4 regions of the Rhodococcus sp. B50 genome follow, and region 1 is predicted to be linked to each of the others. Evidence: riboswitches for the same ligand, from Rfam matches in the RefSeq annotation. Region 1 holds a riboswitch; each other region holds the start of a gene.
The links. Region 1 has a riboswitch for cobalamin ahead of GON09_RS24865 (hypothetical protein). Riboswitches for the same ligand answer to the same signal wherever they lie in the genome.
Positions count from the first base shown of each region.

Region 2: linked by a shared signal. The riboswitch ahead of cobN (cobaltochelatase subunit CobN) and the one ahead of GON09_RS24865 (hypothetical protein) in region 1 are both predicted to bind cobalamin.
Region 3: linked by a shared signal. The riboswitch ahead of GON09_RS22755 (ABC transporter substrate-binding protein) and the one ahead of GON09_RS24865 (hypothetical protein) in region 1 are both predicted to bind cobalamin.
Region 4: linked by a shared signal. The riboswitch ahead of GON09_RS22865 (ABC transporter substrate-binding protein) and the one ahead of GON09_RS24865 (hypothetical protein) in region 1 are both predicted to bind cobalamin.

Region 1 covers NZ_WPAG02000003.1:80,404-84,483, reverse strand. The annotation lists gene GON09_RS24875 (hypothetical protein) at 1-186, shown strand, start outside; one part of gene GON09_RS24870 (IS3 family transposase) at 337-667, shown strand; one part of gene GON09_RS24870 (IS3 family transposase) at 667-1,586, shown strand; cobalamin riboswitch at 1,639-1,819, shown strand; gene GON09_RS24865 (hypothetical protein) at 1,897-2,169, shown strand; gene GON09_RS24860 (hypothetical protein) at 2,166-2,948, shown strand; gene GON09_RS24855 (IS1380 family transposase) at 3,333-4,080, opposite strand, start outside.
Region 2 covers NZ_WPAG02000002.1:4,881,343-4,885,422, reverse strand. The annotation lists gene cobN (cobaltochelatase subunit CobN) at 1-2,704, opposite strand, end outside; cobalamin riboswitch at 2,758-2,971, opposite strand; gene GON09_RS22710 (cobalamin biosynthesis protein CobG) at 3,009-4,079, shown strand; gene GON09_RS22705 (precorrin-8X methylmutase) at 4,076-4,080, shown strand, end outside.
Region 3 covers NZ_WPAG02000002.1:4,889,737-4,893,816, forward strand. The annotation lists gene GON09_RS22745 (SDR family oxidoreductase) at 1-869, shown strand, start outside; gene GON09_RS22750 (polysaccharide deacetylase family protein) at 940-1,485, opposite strand; cobalamin riboswitch at 1,534-1,730, shown strand; gene GON09_RS22755 (ABC transporter substrate-binding protein) at 1,743-2,816, shown strand; gene GON09_RS22760 (FecCD family ABC transporter permease) at 2,816-3,868, shown strand; gene GON09_RS22765 (ABC transporter ATP-binding protein) at 3,865-4,080, shown strand, end outside.
Region 4 covers NZ_WPAG02000002.1:4,912,392-4,916,471, reverse strand. The annotation lists gene GON09_RS22875 (ABC transporter ATP-binding protein) at 1-339, opposite strand, end outside; gene GON09_RS22870 (FecCD family ABC transporter permease) at 336-1,298, opposite strand; gene GON09_RS22865 (ABC transporter substrate-binding protein) at 1,406-2,311, opposite strand; cobalamin riboswitch at 2,396-2,523, opposite strand; gene GON09_RS22860 (O-succinylhomoserine sulfhydrylase) at 2,548-3,771, opposite strand; gene GON09_RS22855 (rhodanese-like domain-containing protein) at 3,768-4,080, opposite strand, start outside.

The DNA of each region.
Region 1 (4,080 bases):
GACCGGGCCTGGTTCGTCGCCACCGACATCGACTTGATGTCGACCTATATCGGCTCATCCACCGACTGCGCCCGGGCGCTGGCCGCGCACCCGGACCTCGAGGTCATCGACACCAGCAACCTCCGGAAGGTCACCTGGGACAGTGACGAGATCAACCCGCTCCCGCCGCGCCCCTACGGGCAGTAACCGGCGACGGTCACCTGCGCTTGGGCGCACCCGCTTCCACCTGTAAGACGACGATCGTCACGCGTCGTCAATCGGGTGCAGGGGATAGCCCCTGGGTGGTGGACACGCTGACACTGGCCCATACTGGGCCGGAGAATGCAGGACATCACCATGACGAAGAAGAAGTACTCTGACGAGTTCAAGGCCGACGCCGTGCGACTCTACGAGAGCCGCCCGGAAGTGTCGTACTCGTCGTTGGCCGCGGATCTGGGAGTCGCTCGGGGGTCGTTGAAGACATGGGTGCATCTGGCGCGTAAGAAGGCCGCGATGGCGCGGTCTGCGCCCGAAAAGAGCGTGGATGCCTCGGAGACACCCGAGGAGCAGTGCGCGCGGATGCAGGCCGAGATCGAGCAGATCCGGGCCCGCAACCAGGCTTTGGTCGCGGAGAACGACAAGCTCAGCGAGGAACGAGACATCCTGCGCAAGGCCACGAAATATTTCGCGGCAGAGACGAACTGGTGATCCGCTTCCGGTTCGTTGACGACCACCGGGACACCCATGAGGTGAAGCGGATGTGCACGGTGCTCGGCATCCACCGGTCGAGCTACTACAAGTGGCGAGCCGGAAAGGCGGCTCGGCTTGCCCGCCAGCAGGCCGATGCGGCGCTAGTCGACCGAATACGTGCCCACCACCAGGAATGGGACCACACCCTCGGTTACCGGCGGATGACCGCCGAACTGGCCGATGATGACCAGGTGCCGGGCACGGTCAATCACAAGCGGGTGGCCAGGTTGATGCGACAGAACAACATCGTCGGTGTGCATCTGCGTAAACCGAAGAACACGACGATCAAGGATCCTGGGGCACAGGTCTTCGAAGACCTGGTCAACCGTGATTTCACCGCCGACGAGCCTGGACGAGTATTCGTCGGTGACATCACTTACCTTCCCCACAGCGGCACCGGTGAGTTCCTCTACCTGGCGACCGTGATCGACGTGTGTTCCAAACGGCTCGTCGGCTGGTCGATCGCAGGTCACATGCGTACCGAGCTCGTGGAGAACGCGCTCGACAATGCGGCCGCGGCACGAGGGTCGCTGGAAGGAGCGATTTTCCACTCGGATCACGGACGTCAATTCACCTCCTCGGACTACCAGGCGACATGTCGCCGGCACGGCGTGCGGCAATCGATGGGCCAAATCGGGTCGAGCGCCGACAACGCGATGGCCGAGTCCTTCAATGCGTCGTTGAAGCGGGAGACGCTTCAGGGCGCGAAACGCTGGTTCGACGAAGCGCAATCCCGCACCGAGGTTTTCCGCTGGATCACTCGATACAACACACGCCGACGGCACTCATCACTGGGGAACCGATCACCACTTGACTTCGAGGTCGACCATGGGGCTACCCTCGATCAGGCCGCTTGACGTACACAACCCCGTGTCCACTCTTCAGGGGCCACGCCCACGCTCGGGTAGGCTTCCACACGGCCGGTTCGGCACCGCCCCGTCCCGCGCCTATCGGCTGGGGTGATGCCGACGCAAGAGGGAATCCGGTGAGAACCCGGAACTGTCCCGCAACGGTGAGAGACCTCGGCGCACGTATGCGCAGTCGCCGAGCAGGTTTCGAGTCCGATACCTACCGGCCCAGGAGTGCGCCAGTCCTCCTGCCTACACGGCCGAGGAGCCTTCATACGATGACTATCCGTACTTTCCGTCCACGCCTGCCCCGCCACAGATGGCGGTGACGTCGGCAACGTTCGGGCTGGTAGCGACCGCCGCCTGTTCGGCCCCGGAGCAGCCGGATGAGGATTATTCGGAACGGACGATCCCGGTCGTCGATGATGCGGGTCGGACCGTGGAATTCGACGGACCGATCGAGTCTGCCGTGGTGGCCAACCACTCCAACAGCGAGCTGATCCCGGCGCTGAACGATGTCGACACGGTCGTTGCTGCGCGCACCGGCACGGCCCAGGACCGGGTCGCCCGAGGTAGAAAGACTGACACATGACCGATCTGCACACCATGCTGGAGAAGATCGATGCACTCGGGCCCCCATTTCGCATCGGCACCCGGTCCGCGGCGAACACCGTCTCCGACGACGCTGCTGAGGTCGACTGGTTCGCCGCCGCCGAACTGTGCGACCCGACGTCCGGGCAGACACAGAGGATGATCGAACTACATGCCCGGCACCGGCAGATGCCGGTGGCACGGCACGTCGGTTCGCTGGTCTTCCAGCGTTACTGCCACCGTGTCTGCGGCGTCGCGACGGCGGCATGGGTGCTGTACGGGGTTGCGCTCGACCTTCGCGCCCCGAGTGTCCGCGTGCGCTTTGTCGCCGGCACACCCGATCTGCTGGTGCTCGACGCACCGAAAGCGCGGACAGACGCCACACCCGAACACCTCCTCGAAACGACCGTCGACGGGCACCTGACACCCCTGGCGCAGAATGTGCGCGCCGAGACAGGCCCCGGGATGGGCAACCTTCTGGGCAACATCGCCGCGGGATTCGCCGGTGCCTTCCGAACACTCGCGCGCCGGTCCGACCTGAATCTGGATGCGCACACGCTGCGTGAGCACGCCCAGGAACTGCTCTCGGCTCGCCCGGAGCTGCGCCGCAGCGGTGACTTCCGGATCCTCACCGGGCCCTGTGGCCCCCGTCTGCAGTACGACCGCAGGACCTGCTGCCACTGGTACGCCGCCCCCGACGGACGCTACTGCTCCTGGTGTTCTCGACTCACTCAGGAAGAACGGACGAAACGGTTCCAGGACGCGATGGCCGAAGAATGACACGCGGCGCAGCACCCCGAACAGCTGAGGGTCGACGGGCTACCGAACCGACGACCGCTGCTTCGATGTCGCAGCTGCCGGCTGACTCTCGGACGTGCTCAGCCTCGTGAAGGCGAAACAGTGGGCGGAAATCGTGCCGGTCGGTCCATCACGGTGACTCGGATGAGATTGCCGTCGGGAAGCGCGACCACAAATGTGCGGCCGGAAGGTAACCTCAATCTTTCGTGAGTCCCGCGTGCCGGCCTGACCAGTTCGGATTCGATGGTGGAGGCGGTGGATCCGGTGTGCATCCACGCTTGGTCGCCCGACACGGTCGGGTGACGTCGGGGTCCACGGCCCCGAACTGAGTGTCCTTTCGACTCGATAAATGAAGATTCGTGCAGGTCACACAGGTGCAGGTAGCGCGGTGAGCCGGTTCAGGCCGGCCACGAGAACATCGACACCGGGAGCCGTCGCGGCCAGCCGCAGCCGAACCTGACGGGCATGGCGGGCGATCTTCCCGGCGATCGACAGCACCCGCAGCCGCAGCCGTTTCGGCTCCCACCGCCGCGCCGGGACCTCGGTGAATGCCAGCATCTGCATCCACGCGGTCAACTCGCATGCCAGTTGCACGAGCGCGAGCCAGATCCGGTTCTGATCGAACCCGTGCAGCGGAAGATTCTGCAGCCCGGTTGCTTTCGCTGTCCGGATCCGGTCCTCGCACCGAGCCCGACGGCGGTGCCGCAACTCCAGATCGGGGAGTTGCCCGCGGCGGGTGTTGGTCACGAACGCCGTCAACCGCAGGCCGTCACGGTCGGTGAACCGCAACTGCGCACCCGGATGCGGTCTCTCCTTCCTGACGATCACGCGCATGCCGGTCGGCCACGTCGACAGGTCGAGCAGCCCGGTGATCTCGGTGACCCAGGCCCCGTCCCGGACCTGCCCGTCCGAGTCGTAAGCCGGAGTCCATGCCTGCTCGGGAACCAGATCGATCGCGGCGGCATAGGCGTCGGTCAACCCGAATCCCACCGAATACGAGAGCCTGCGCTTGGTCAGATACTCGATCAAGGAGTGGGTGCCACCGGCACCATCGATCCGGACCAGCACCTTCTTCCCGACCCGATATCCCGGGTCGAACGGCAACTGCGCCAGG
Region 2 (4,080 bases), on a different contig from region 1:
GGTCGAGTTCCGCGAGCGGAATCACGGTCAGTTCGCGGACCCGCCGCGACTCGGCGTCCCATTCGGGACGCACACCGATGAGTGCGAGCACCTCGGCGATGTCGTCGCCGGCGGTGCGCATCGCGGACGTCCCCCACACCGACAGGCCCACCGACTGCGGATACTCCCCCGTATCGGCGAGATACCGCTCGATCAGGTTGTTCGCGAGCGCGACACCGGTGTCGTACGCGAGCCGGCTCGGGACGGCCTTCGGGTCGACGGTGTAGAAATTACGGCCCGTCGGCAGCACGTTGACCAGGCCGCGCAACGGCGACCCCGACGGTCCGGCGTGGACGTACCCGCCGTCGAGTGCGTGGAGCACGGCATCGAGTTCGGCGTCGGTACCCGCGAGGCGAGGAACCACCTCCTCGGCGGCGAAGGCGAGTACGCGAGCGACCTCGGTATCGGGATGGCCGACTACGGATTCGACGATGCGCGAAGCGGACTCGGTATGCCAGCCGTCGTCCTCCATGGCCTGCACGAGAGACCGCGCCACGCTTTCGATTCCATCGACCTCGGTGAGTGGGGCGTCGGGCTTCAATCCGAGTGCGGTGCGCAGACCGGGGACGGCGTTGCTCCTGCCGCCCCACACCTGCGCGGCGCGCAGGATCGACAGCACCAGATTCACCCGTGCCTCACCGACCGGCACGGCGCCGAGGACGTGCAGGCCGTCGCGGATCTGAGCGTCCTTGACCTCGCACAACCAGCCGTCGACGTGCAACAGGAAGTCGTCGAACTCGGCGTCGTGCGGGCGATCGTCGAGCCCGAGATCGTGATCGAGTTTCGCGGCCTGGATCAGCGTCCAGATCTGAGCCCGGATCGCGGGCAGCTTGGCCGGGTCCATCGCCGCGATGTTGGAGTACTCGTCGAGTAGTTGTTCCAAACGGGCGATGTCGCCGTACGATTCGGCGCGCGCCATCGGCGGGATCAGGTGATCGACGATGATCGCGTGGGCACGACGCTTCGCCTGTGCACCTTCACCGGGATCGTTGACGAGGAACGGATAGATCAGCGGCAGATTGCCGATGGCCGCGTCGGTCGCGCACGCCGCGGACAGGCCTGCGTTCTTCCCGGGCAGCCACTCCATCGAACCGTGTTTGCCCAGGTGAACCATGGCATCGGCACCGAAGCCGTGCTCGACCCACTTGTACGCGGCGAGGTAATGGTGCGACGGCGCCATGTCGGGATCATGGTAGATCGCCACCGGGTTCTCGCCGAAGCCGCGCGGCGGCTGGATCATCAGCACCACGTTGCCGGCCTGCAGGGTCGCCAGCACGATCGCCTTGTCGTCACCGCTGCCGTCGACGAACAGCGACCCGGGTGCCGGCCCCCACGTCTCGGCCATGGCGTCGGTGAGCTCGGCCGGAAGATCGCCGGTCCACGCGAGATAGTCGGACGTGTTCACGCGCACCGGGTTTCCAGCCAGCTGGTCGGCGGTGAGCCATTCCTCGTCCTGCCCACCGGCATCGATCAGGGCGTGGATGAGGGTGTTGCCGGCCTCGGCGTCATCCTCGACGTCCATGCCGGGAAAACCGCCGCCGAGGTCGTATCCGGCATCGCGCAGAGCACGCAGCATCCGGATCGCCGACACCGGGGTGTCGAGTCCGACGGCGTTGCCGACGCGGGAATGTTTGGTGGGATAGGCGGACAGCATGATCGCGATGCGGCGCTGCGCCGGAGGTACGTGCCGCAATCGTGCGTGCGCCACCGCGATACCGGCGACACGACGGCATCGCTCCGGGTCGGTGACGTAGCGGGGCAGGCCGTCGGCGTCGAGTTCCTTGAACGAGAACGGCACCGTGATGATGCGACCGTCGAACTCGGGGACCGCGATCTGTGTGGCCGAATCGAGCGGCGACACACCGTCGTCCGACTCCGCCCAGTCGTCACGGCTCCAGGTCAGGCACAGGGCCTGCAGGATCGGGATATCCAGTGCGGCGAGTGCCCCGACGTCCCATGCCTCGTCCTCGCCGCCGGCACTCACCGTGGCGGGCTTGGTTCCACCCGCCGCCAGCACCGTCACGACGAGCGCGTCGAGGGTGCCGAGTTCGGCAAGGAGGCCGTCGGGTGCTCCGCGCAGCGACGCGCAGTGGATCACGACGCCGCGGGCCTTGCCGGTGGCGTCGATCGCGTCGGCGAGATCGTGCGCGAACTGGACGTTTCCGCTGGTGTGGTGGGCTCGATAGAACAGCACGCCCACGCGAGGCAACTCTCCGCCGGCCGGCGGCGCAGACCGATCGAGTACGCCCCATTCGGGCAGTTCGGCGGGTGGTTCGAAGCCTTCGCCGCCGAGCAGCACGGTGTCGGTCAGGAAGGCGTGCAACTGCTCGAGATTGGTGGGTCCGCCGTGCGCGAGATAGCGATGCGCTTCGGCCGCAAGGCCGATCGGAACAGTCGAGTGTTCCATGAGCTCGGCGTCCGGCGTCTGTTCACCGCCCAGGACGACGACCGGGACCCCGGCTGCCAGCACGGTGTCGAGTCCGTCCCGCCAGCTGCGCGCGGAACCCAATATCCGTACGACGACCAGGCCGGATCCGTCGAGCAGCGCGGGAAGTTCGGTGGACACGTCGAGGCGCGACGGGTTGCCGAGCACCCAGTCGGCACCGCTCGACCGTGCCGACAGCAGGTCGGTGTCGGACGTCGACAACAAAGTCAGGCGCGTCACGACGCAACCCGAAACCACAGGCGTACAGCCATGTTCAGTCTCCAAAACCCTCGTGGACCTCACGTGCCGTGGCCGGTCTCCTGGCTGACGGGTCGTCGCTGCTGCGCCGACCTTCCCGGACCGAGTTCCAGTGTTTACCGGACCGATCCAGTGGCCTCCGTACCGGCGGACCGGTACGGACGAGGACGAGCAACTATCCGCTCACAGTGGCGAGGGCCGCGCCGGTTTCTCACCGGCTTCCCGAGCACCACGGCAAACCGAGAGTAGCGCACCGAGCCGGAAAGGTGTGCAACCATGTGCGTCCGTGGATGCTCTCCCACCCTTTCTTCCTCCCGATCGGTGTCCCGGAATCCTCCGCCCGCACGTCGCTGCGGACGGGGCGCTGGTGCGTCTGCGTGTGCCCGGAGGACAGCTCCCCGACGGTGCGCTTCGAGCACTGTCGGCGGTCTCGGTTGCCTGCGCGGACGGCGACGTGCACCTGACGTCGCGCGGAAACCTGCAGCTCAGAGGTATCGAACTCGACGAGTGCGGATCCGTGCCGTCGGCCCTGTCCGAGGCCGTGGCCGCGACGGGTCTGTTGCCGTCGGCGAGTCACGAACGGGTGCGCAACATCGTCGCGTCTCCCCTCTCGGGGCTCTACGGAGGACTCGCCGATGTGCGTCCACTCGTCCGTGAACTCGACGCCGAGTTGTGTGCCGATCCGGCGCTCGCCGACCTGTCGGGACGGTTCTTGTTCGGCATCGACGACGGTCGCGGAGATATCGCCGCGATGCGCTGCGATCTGACCGCGATCCTCCGCGACCCCGACACGGCGACGATCACGATCGGTGCCCTCAGCGGACCGACGGTGCCGCTCGCGCAGGTGCCGGCGACACTCATCCGGCTGGCTCGGCACTTCGCCGGGATCCGGGATTCGGTGTGGCATGTGCGCCAACTCCCGCATGTCGGAGCCGAACTCGGGGGCCGAGATCCGGCGCCCCGTCCACCGGTCTGCACGATGCCGTACGGCAGGCTCGGCGGCGCGGTATCGGTGCTGGTCCCGCTCGGAATTCTCACCCCGGACATGGTGGCCGTCCTGCCGGATCGGGGTGTCGTCGTCACCCCCTGGCGAGGCCTGGTTCTTCCGGTGGAATCGAATCTCGTTGCGCTGCGGAATGTCGGCTTCGAGACCGCTGCCGAATCCTCATGGCAGCGGGTGACCGCGTGCACGGGAGCGCCCGGGTGTAGCCTCGCCGAAGGTGACACCCGAGCGCTGGCTCGCCGGCTCGTCGCCGGAAACACAATCGATTCCCGAATTCATGTCGTCGGCTGCGAACGCGCCTGCGGCGCGCCGCACTCACCTCACCGCCTTGTCTTCGCCAGGAGCACACCGTGAC
Region 3 (4,080 bases), on a different contig from region 1:
CGGGGGAGCAGCACCCCGTCCCACCGCTCGAGGAGCAACCCGAGATCGCGTACCCGGGGGCGACCGCCGATCTCGTCTCCGCACCCGACCACGGTGAGGAGACATACCGGGGGAGCGGGCGACTCGAAGGTCGGCGCGCACTGATCACCGGTGGCGATTCCGGTATCGGACGGGCGGTCGCGGTCGCCTTCGCCCGAGAGGGCGCCGACGTCGTCCTGGCCTACCTCGACGACGAGGACGAGGACGGGCGGCGGACCGCCGAACTCGTCGAGCAGGCCGGTCGACGTGCGGTGCGTATGCCCGGGGACATCCGGGAGGAGGAGTTCTGCCGGCGACTCGTGGACACGACGGTGTCCGAACTCGGCGGCATCGACATCCTCGTCAACAATGCGGCCTATCAGCATCTCGAACCCGGTGGCATCGGTGACATCTCCACCGAGCAGTTCGACCGGGTGATGAAGACGAATCTCTACGCCCTGTTCTGGTTGTCGAAGTTCGCGGTCGCCGCGATGCAGCCGGGTTCGACGATCGTCAACACCACGTCCATCCAGGCGGTGAGCCCGTCATCGGGTCTGCTCGACTACGCGACCACGAAGGCCGGCATCGTCGACTTCACCAAGGGTCTCGCCTCGGACGTGGCGAGCAAGGGCATCCGCGTCAACGCCGTTGCACCCGGCCCGATCTGGACGCCCCTCATTCCCGCGACGATGCCGAAGGACGCGTACGAGCAGTTCGGTAAGGACACCCCGCTCGGACGTCCCGGCCAGCCCGCCGAACTCGCGCCCGCCTACGTCTTCCTCGCTTCCCAGGAGTCGAGTTACATCACCGGGGAGACCATCGCCGTCACCGGCGGAGTCCCGTTCACCTGAGAATCAGAGCGCGAGATGGTCATCGGAGCGCGTAACAGCGCGCACCGATGACCATGTCGCGCTCCGAAGTTCACGAGGACTGCATGTCGAGCAGTTCCGACACCGTCACGAACCGGTAGCCCCCGGCGCGCAGGCCGTCGACGATCCCGGGAATCGCGTCCAGCGACGCTGTCCGGGAGGGGTACATGACGTGCAGCAGGATGATCGAGCCGGGACGGGTCTCGTCGAGTGCGGTCTGCACGATCGCGTCGGTGTCGGACGAGTCGGAATCCGGTTCGACGTCCCACATCACGGTGGTCCGGTCGTGCTGGTCGAGATAGCGGGGGAGCGCGACGAGTTTCTTGCCGTAGGGCGGGCGGAAGGTGATCTCCCCGTCGAACCCGGTCTCGCGGATCGCGGCGTCGGTGCGCTCGATCTCCTCGGCCACCGTGCCGCTGCCGACGAGCATCATCCTGCGGTGCGTCGCGGTGTGGTTGCCGAGTTCGTGGCCGGCCTCGACGATCGCCCGGCCGAGTTCGGTGCGGGAGTTCGAAAGCTGGAAGATCGCGACGGCGACAACGACCAGCACCACGAGCACGGTGGATACGACGACGAGGGTTCTTCGGCCGGATGCCATTCGGACATGGTGCCTCATCCGGTGTGGATGGGTGGCGGACGCCCGGTTGCGCGGTTCCGGGACCGACGCCGGGTCTTGTACTGTTCGTAGCGACGTAGGGAACAACGGTGCGAATCCGTGGCTGTCCCGCAACTGTCACCGAGGAGTGATCCCCCGATTTCATGGTCACGGCCCACACGGGTTGGAAGGCCGGGGGTGAGCGTCGATCCGGGAGCCAGGACACCTGCGTCGGCCGAAGCAGGACCACGAGGATGGACATGAACAATTCGATATTCACCGCCCGTTGGGGGCGGAAATCGGTGCTGCGCTTCGGCGTCGCACTGGGCGCAGCAGCCTTGATCGTCTCGGGGTGCTCATCGAGCGACGAGGCGACGGCCGAAGCCGAGCAGGGCACAGCCACATCGGCCTACCCGCTCACAGTCGAGAACTGCGGCAGGACACTCACGATCGACGCGCCACCGCAGCGTGCGGTCTCGCTCAATCAGGGTTCCACCGAGATCCTGCTGTCGCTCGGCCTGGCCGACCGCATGGTGGGCACCGCGACCTGGACCGATCCGGTACGGGACAACCTCGCCGAGGAGAACGCGAAGGTTCCGCGCCTGGCCGACAACCAGCCGTCGCTGGAGGTCGTGCTCGATACCGAGCCGGACTTCGTCTCGGCGTCCTTCGGCGGCACGCTCGGCCCGGGCGGGGTTGCCGAACCGGCGCAGCTCGAACAGCTCGGTGTGCCCGCCTATCTGTCACCGACGGACTGCGACGGCAAGGACGACAACAGCGTCAACTCCGACGGCAATCGCACCGAGCCGCTGACGATGGACGCTGTCTACAAGGAGATCCGGGAGCTGGCCGCGATCTTCGACGTACGGGACCGTGGCGAAGGATTCGTCGACGAGCTTCGACAGCGTTACGACGCCGCAGCCGGGGAGATCGACGCTGCCGACGTGTCGCTGGCGTTCTGGTTCGCGGACACGAGTACACCGTATGTGGCCGGTTGCTGTGGCTCCTCCGGCATCATCACCGACTCCGTCGGGGCGAAGAACGTCTTCGACGACACCACCAACGAGTGGCCCCAGGTCAGCTGGGAAGCGGTGCTCGATCGTGACCCCACCGCGTTGGTCCTCGGAGACCTGAGCCGGCGCAGCATCGCCGGTGATGCACTGGACAGCAAGATCGAATTTCTCGAGTCGAATCCGGTGACCCGACGCCTGTCCGCAGTGCAGGACAAGCGATACATCGTGGTCAACGGTGCCGACATGAATCCCTCGATCCGCACGGTCGACGGCATCGAGAAGGTTGCCGACGCCCTGCGCGAGTGGAATCTCGGAAGCTGATGACAGTCGAGACCAAGACCCGGTTGCCCGCCCACGGCAACCGGGTCCCGGTCGTCGGTGTGGTCGCGGCGGGACTCGCAGTTCTCGTGCTGTCGATCGCCGTCACCGTCACGATCGGGCCCGCAGACCTGTCCGTCGGGGACGTGTATTCGGTCATTTTCGATCGGCTGGGGTTGACCGATACGACGATCAGTGCCATTCGTGAGGGCATCGTATGGGAGTTGCGGCTCCCGCGAACACTGCTCGCGGCGGTCTGCGGTGCGGGCCTTGCGGTCTGCGGTGTGATCATGCAATCGCTGTTGCGCAACCCGCTGGCGGACCCATTCGTCCTCGGTATCTCGTCGGGTGCGTCCACGGGTGCCGTGATGATCGCCGTTCTCGGTCTGGGAGGCGGGGCCGTGTCCCTGTCGGGCGGCGCGTTCCTCGGGGCGCTCGTCTCGTTCGGCCTGGTGTTGCTGCTCGCGACCGGCGCCGGTGGTGGAACGTCCCGTGTGGTGCTCGCAGGTGTTGCCGGGACACAGCTGTTCTCGGCTCTCACCTCCTTCATCGTCATCTCCTCGGCCGACGCGGAACGCACCCGAGGGGTGTTGTTCTGGTTGCTGGGCTCTCTGGCCGGGGCAGACTGGAGCGACGTCATCCTGTGCGCCTCGGTGTGCGCCGTCGGCATTGCGGTGTGCTTGTTCAACGCTTCCGCACTCGACGCGTTCACCTTCGGCTCGTCCACGGCTGCCACCCTCGGAATCGCGGTCGGACGGATCAAGCTGATGTTCCTGGTGATCACCGCGCTCATCACGGCCGTTCTGGTCAGCGCGGCCGGTGCGATCGGTTTCGTGGGTCTGGTCCTGCCGCACGCTGCCCGGTTCCTCGTCGGTCCCCGGCACAGTCGTCTCGTCCCGGTCACTGCGGTCGTGGGTGCGATCTTCATGGTGTGGGTCGACGCGGTCGCCCGAACGGTGTTCGCGCCCCAGGAAGTTCCGGTCGGTGTGGTGACCGCGCTGATCGGTGTACCGGCCTTTGCCCTGATCCTCTTCCGTACGAGGAGTGCACCGTGACACTGGCCGCGAAGTCGTTGCGCTGGAGCCGCGCAGGGAATCTCGTCGTCGACGACGTGACGATCGATCCCGTCCCCGGGGAGACGATCGGGCTGCTCGGACCGAACGGGTCGGGCAAGTCGTCGTTGCTACGGTTGCTGGCCGGAGTCGACCGGCCGGACGAAGGAGCGGTGACGCTCGACGGCACGGATATTCGAAGCCTCGGCCGCCGA
Region 4 (4,080 bases), on a different contig from region 1:
GTGTGGGGTGCGGCCGAGGTGGATCAGTTCCCTGACGGTGACACCTTCCGGCACGACGGGGCGTTGTGGCATCAGCGCGACCGCGCGTGCCATGTCCCGGCGTCCGGCGCGCCCCGGCACGATGCCGGAGACCTGCAGCCGACCGGTGGCCGGCACCAACCCGGCAAGGACGTGCAGCAGGGTGGTCTTGCCCGACCCGTTGGGTCCGACCAGCGACACCCAGGAGCCGGCGGTGACATTCAGGTCGACGCGGTGCAGCACCTCGATGCCGCCGCGTTCGGCGCTGAGCTGCCGGCACGACACCGTCACGGTCCCGGTGGTGAGAACATCGCTTTTCATCGGACACCTCGGCTACGTCTGAGCACGACGAGGAAGAAGGGCGCCCCGATCGCCGCGGTCACGACACCGATCGGCAGTTCGGCGGGCGACATGACGGTGCGGGCCAGGACGTCCGCAAGGACGAGGAAGGATGCGCCCACCAGCAGCGACAGCGGCAGCAGGAGCCGGTGACCGGGTCCGACGAGCAGCCGAACCGCGTGGGGCACGACGATGCCGACGAAGCCGATGAGACCGCTCGCCGAGACGACGGCGGCGGTTCCGAGCGTCGCGACGCACACGAGCAACAGCCGTACGCGCGCCGGGTTGATCCCGAGGCTCGCGGCTTCGACGTCGCCGACCGCCATGACATCGAGTGTGCGCCGGTGCAGCGCGATGACCGCGACGGTGACCACGACGTACGGCAGGACCACCACGACGTCGGACCATCCGTCGGTGGACAGGCGCCCGAGCATCCACGAGTACACCTGTCGCAGGGTGTCGTCGTGCAGTTGCATGAAGAACGTCTGGATCGCGTTGGCGAAGGCGGCGACGGCGACCCCGGCGAGGATGATGACGACTTCCGAGCGGCTTCCGCCGACCGTGCGGCCGAGCGAATAGGTCGCGCCGACGGCGAGTAGTCCGCCCGCGAACGCTGCGACGGGCACACCGGCGAACCCGGCCGCACCGCCCACGACGATGGCGAGGGTGGCGCCGAGACCGGCACCGCTGGACACCCCGAGCAGGTAGGGATCGGCGAGCGGATTGCGGAAGACACCCTGGTAGGCCGCACCGGCGATGGCCAGCATCGCGCCGACCAGCACGCCGAGCACGACGCGCGGCATGCGGATGTTCCACAGGATGGCCTGTTGACGCGTGCTCAGTCCCGAATCGACGTCGACGAACGGCAGGCGGTCGGCGATGTCGAGCATCACTCCTCCCGGGGTGAGACCGGCCGGTCCGACGAGGATCCCGACCAGCATCGCGGCGAACAGGACGAACACCGCGCCGGTCAGCACGAGCACGTTGCGCGGCAGTACCCGCGCACCACCAGGAGGCAGTGCGCGGGTACTGCGGCGCGACAGAGAGATCAAGGCGTGGGCTGGGCCGCGGGGATGGCGCCGACGATCCGGGCGATCTCGCGCATCAAGTCCACGACGCGCGGACCCCAGCGACTCGCGATGTCCTCGTCGAGGACGTAGACGTGACCGTCGCGGACGGCAGTGAGCTCGTTCCATCCCGCACGCTGCGCGACGACCTCGGGCGTGACGCCGCAGCACTGTCCGTCGGCCAGGAAGATCACGTCGGGGTTCTGTTCGAGGACGTACTCGGCGGACAGTTGCGGGTAGCCGTTGCCGCCGGTCGCGATCGAGGTCAGGCCCAGCATCGAGTAGATCTCGCCGATATAGGTGTCGTCGGTGACGGTGTAGAAGGTGTTGTCGAGCTCGTGATAGTAGGTCAACGGGATCTCCCGCTCGGGGAGACCGGCGAGGATGTCGTCGATGTCGGTCTTCATCTGCGCGACGAGTTCGGCGGTATCGCCGACGTGTCCGGTGGCGGCTCCCAGCTGCTCGATCTGAGCGTAGGTGTCGTCCAGATTCTCGGCAGCCGGGAGGATCAACGTCTCGACGCCGGCCTGTTCGAGCCCGGCGACGAGGTCTGCGGTGTCGGCGTTGGCGACGACCAGGTCGGGTTCGTAACCGAGGATCGCTTCGACGTTGGGGGTGTAGCCCGACAAGTCGGTGACAGGCGCATCGGCCGGGTAATCGGATTGGTCGTCGACCGCGATCACCTGGTCGCCGGCACCGATGGCGTAGAGCATCTCGGTGCTGGTGGGGCTCAGGGAGACGATGGCCTGCGGAGCGTCGGCGGAAGCGGTGTCGGTTTCACCGGCCGGTGACGAATCGTCGCTGCCCGAACATCCTGCGGCGAGGAGCGCGAAAGCGGTCAGTCCGGCGGCGAGCAGCCGTCGGGAGTTGTCGAGTGGCACAGCCATCCTCCGTGGTTCGGAGGACGAAAACAGCACGGCTGCAACGGGCGGTTGCGGCACGTCACCGTCCTTCGTCCGAGGACCAGTACGTACGGACCCTCCGCGCCGGCTGACCTGGCTCACCCGATATCGGGGCTCACAGTTGCGGGACAGCGCCGGATTCTCACCGACTTCACCGAAAACGCAGCGGGTGCCCTACCGGAGCGGCAGGACACCCGCAGCGTAGCTCACGGCTTCGCAGGTCAGGACAGCGCCTGCTCGAGATCTTCGAGCAGATCCTCGGGATCCTCGAGGCCGACGGACAGTCGCACCACACCGTCGGACAGACCGATCGCGGCCCGGCCGTCGGGCCCCATCGCCCGGTGGGTGGTGGTCGCCGGGTGGGTGATGAGCGATTTGGCGTCGCCGAGATTGTTCGAGATGTCGACGATGCGCAGCTTGTTCAGCAACTCGAAGGCGCGCTTCTTGCCCTCGCCCTCGGGGGCGTCGAGTTCGAACGTGATGATCGTGCCGCCACCGCTCATCTGCGACTTCGCGAGCTCGTACTGCGGGTGCGATTCGAGATAGGGGTATTTGACCCACCGCACCGCGTCCTGCGATTCGAGGAACTGCGCGATGCGCAACGTCGAATCGACCGAGGCACGCAACCGCACCGGCATGGTCTCGAGGCCCTTGAGCAGCGTCCACGCGTTGAACGGACTCAGCGACGGTCCGGTGTGGCGGATGAGCTGCTGCACCGGTCCGTCGATGTAGTCCTTGGGACCGAGGATCGCACCGCCGAGCACACGGCCCTGGCCGTCGATGTGCTTGGTGCCGGAGTACACGACGACGTCGGCGCCGAGGTCGAGGCTGCGCTGCAGCAGCGGGGTGGCGAAGACGTTGTCCAGCACCACCTTCGCGCCCGCCGCATGCGCCATCTCGGAGACGCGACGCACGTCGACGAGGGTCTGCATGGGGTTCGAGGGGGTCTCGAAGAAGACCGCGGTGGTGGGCACCGACAGCGCCTTCTCCCACTGCTCGAGATCCTCACCGTCGACGAACACCGTCTCGACGCCCCAGCGGGGCAGGATCTCGTTGCACACGACGAAGCACGAACCGAAGAGGCTGCGTGCCGCGACGAGGCGGTCGCCCTTGCCGAGCAGCGCGGCGAGCGCGGTGAACACCGCGGACATGCCGGACGCAGTGGCGTACGCCCCCTCGGCACCGTCGAGCAGGCGCAGACGTTCCTCGAACATCTTCACCGTGGGGTTGCCGTAACGGGAGTAGACGAAATGGTCGACGTCGCCGGTGAAGGCGGCTTCGGCGGCCTCGGCCGACTCGTAGACGAACCCGGAGTTGAGGTAGAGGGCCTCGGAGGTCTCCTCGAAACCGGATCGGAGGGTGCCGCCGCGCACGCCGAGCGTGGCGGGACGAACGGTGTCGGGCAGCGCCTTGCTGAACGCGCCGCCCTGGGGGATGGAACTCACGACTGCCTCCACGGCAGGCCCGCGGCCCGCCAGCCCTCGGCGCCTCGATGGCCTTCACCGTCGAGAGCGCCTTCGAATCCTTCGAGAACGTTGTAGGCGGGGGTCAGGCCCGCGGCGGTGGCGGCTTCGGCCGCACCGATCGAGCGCTGACCCGAGCGACACAGGAAGATCACCGGCCCGCCGCCGATACCCGCTGCCCGCAGATCCTCGACGAAGGTCGGGTTCGGGGCGCCGTCGGGGTAACGAACCCACTCGACGAACACGGTCCTGCGACCGAGCGACGAGGTCTCGGGGACCCCCACGTATTTC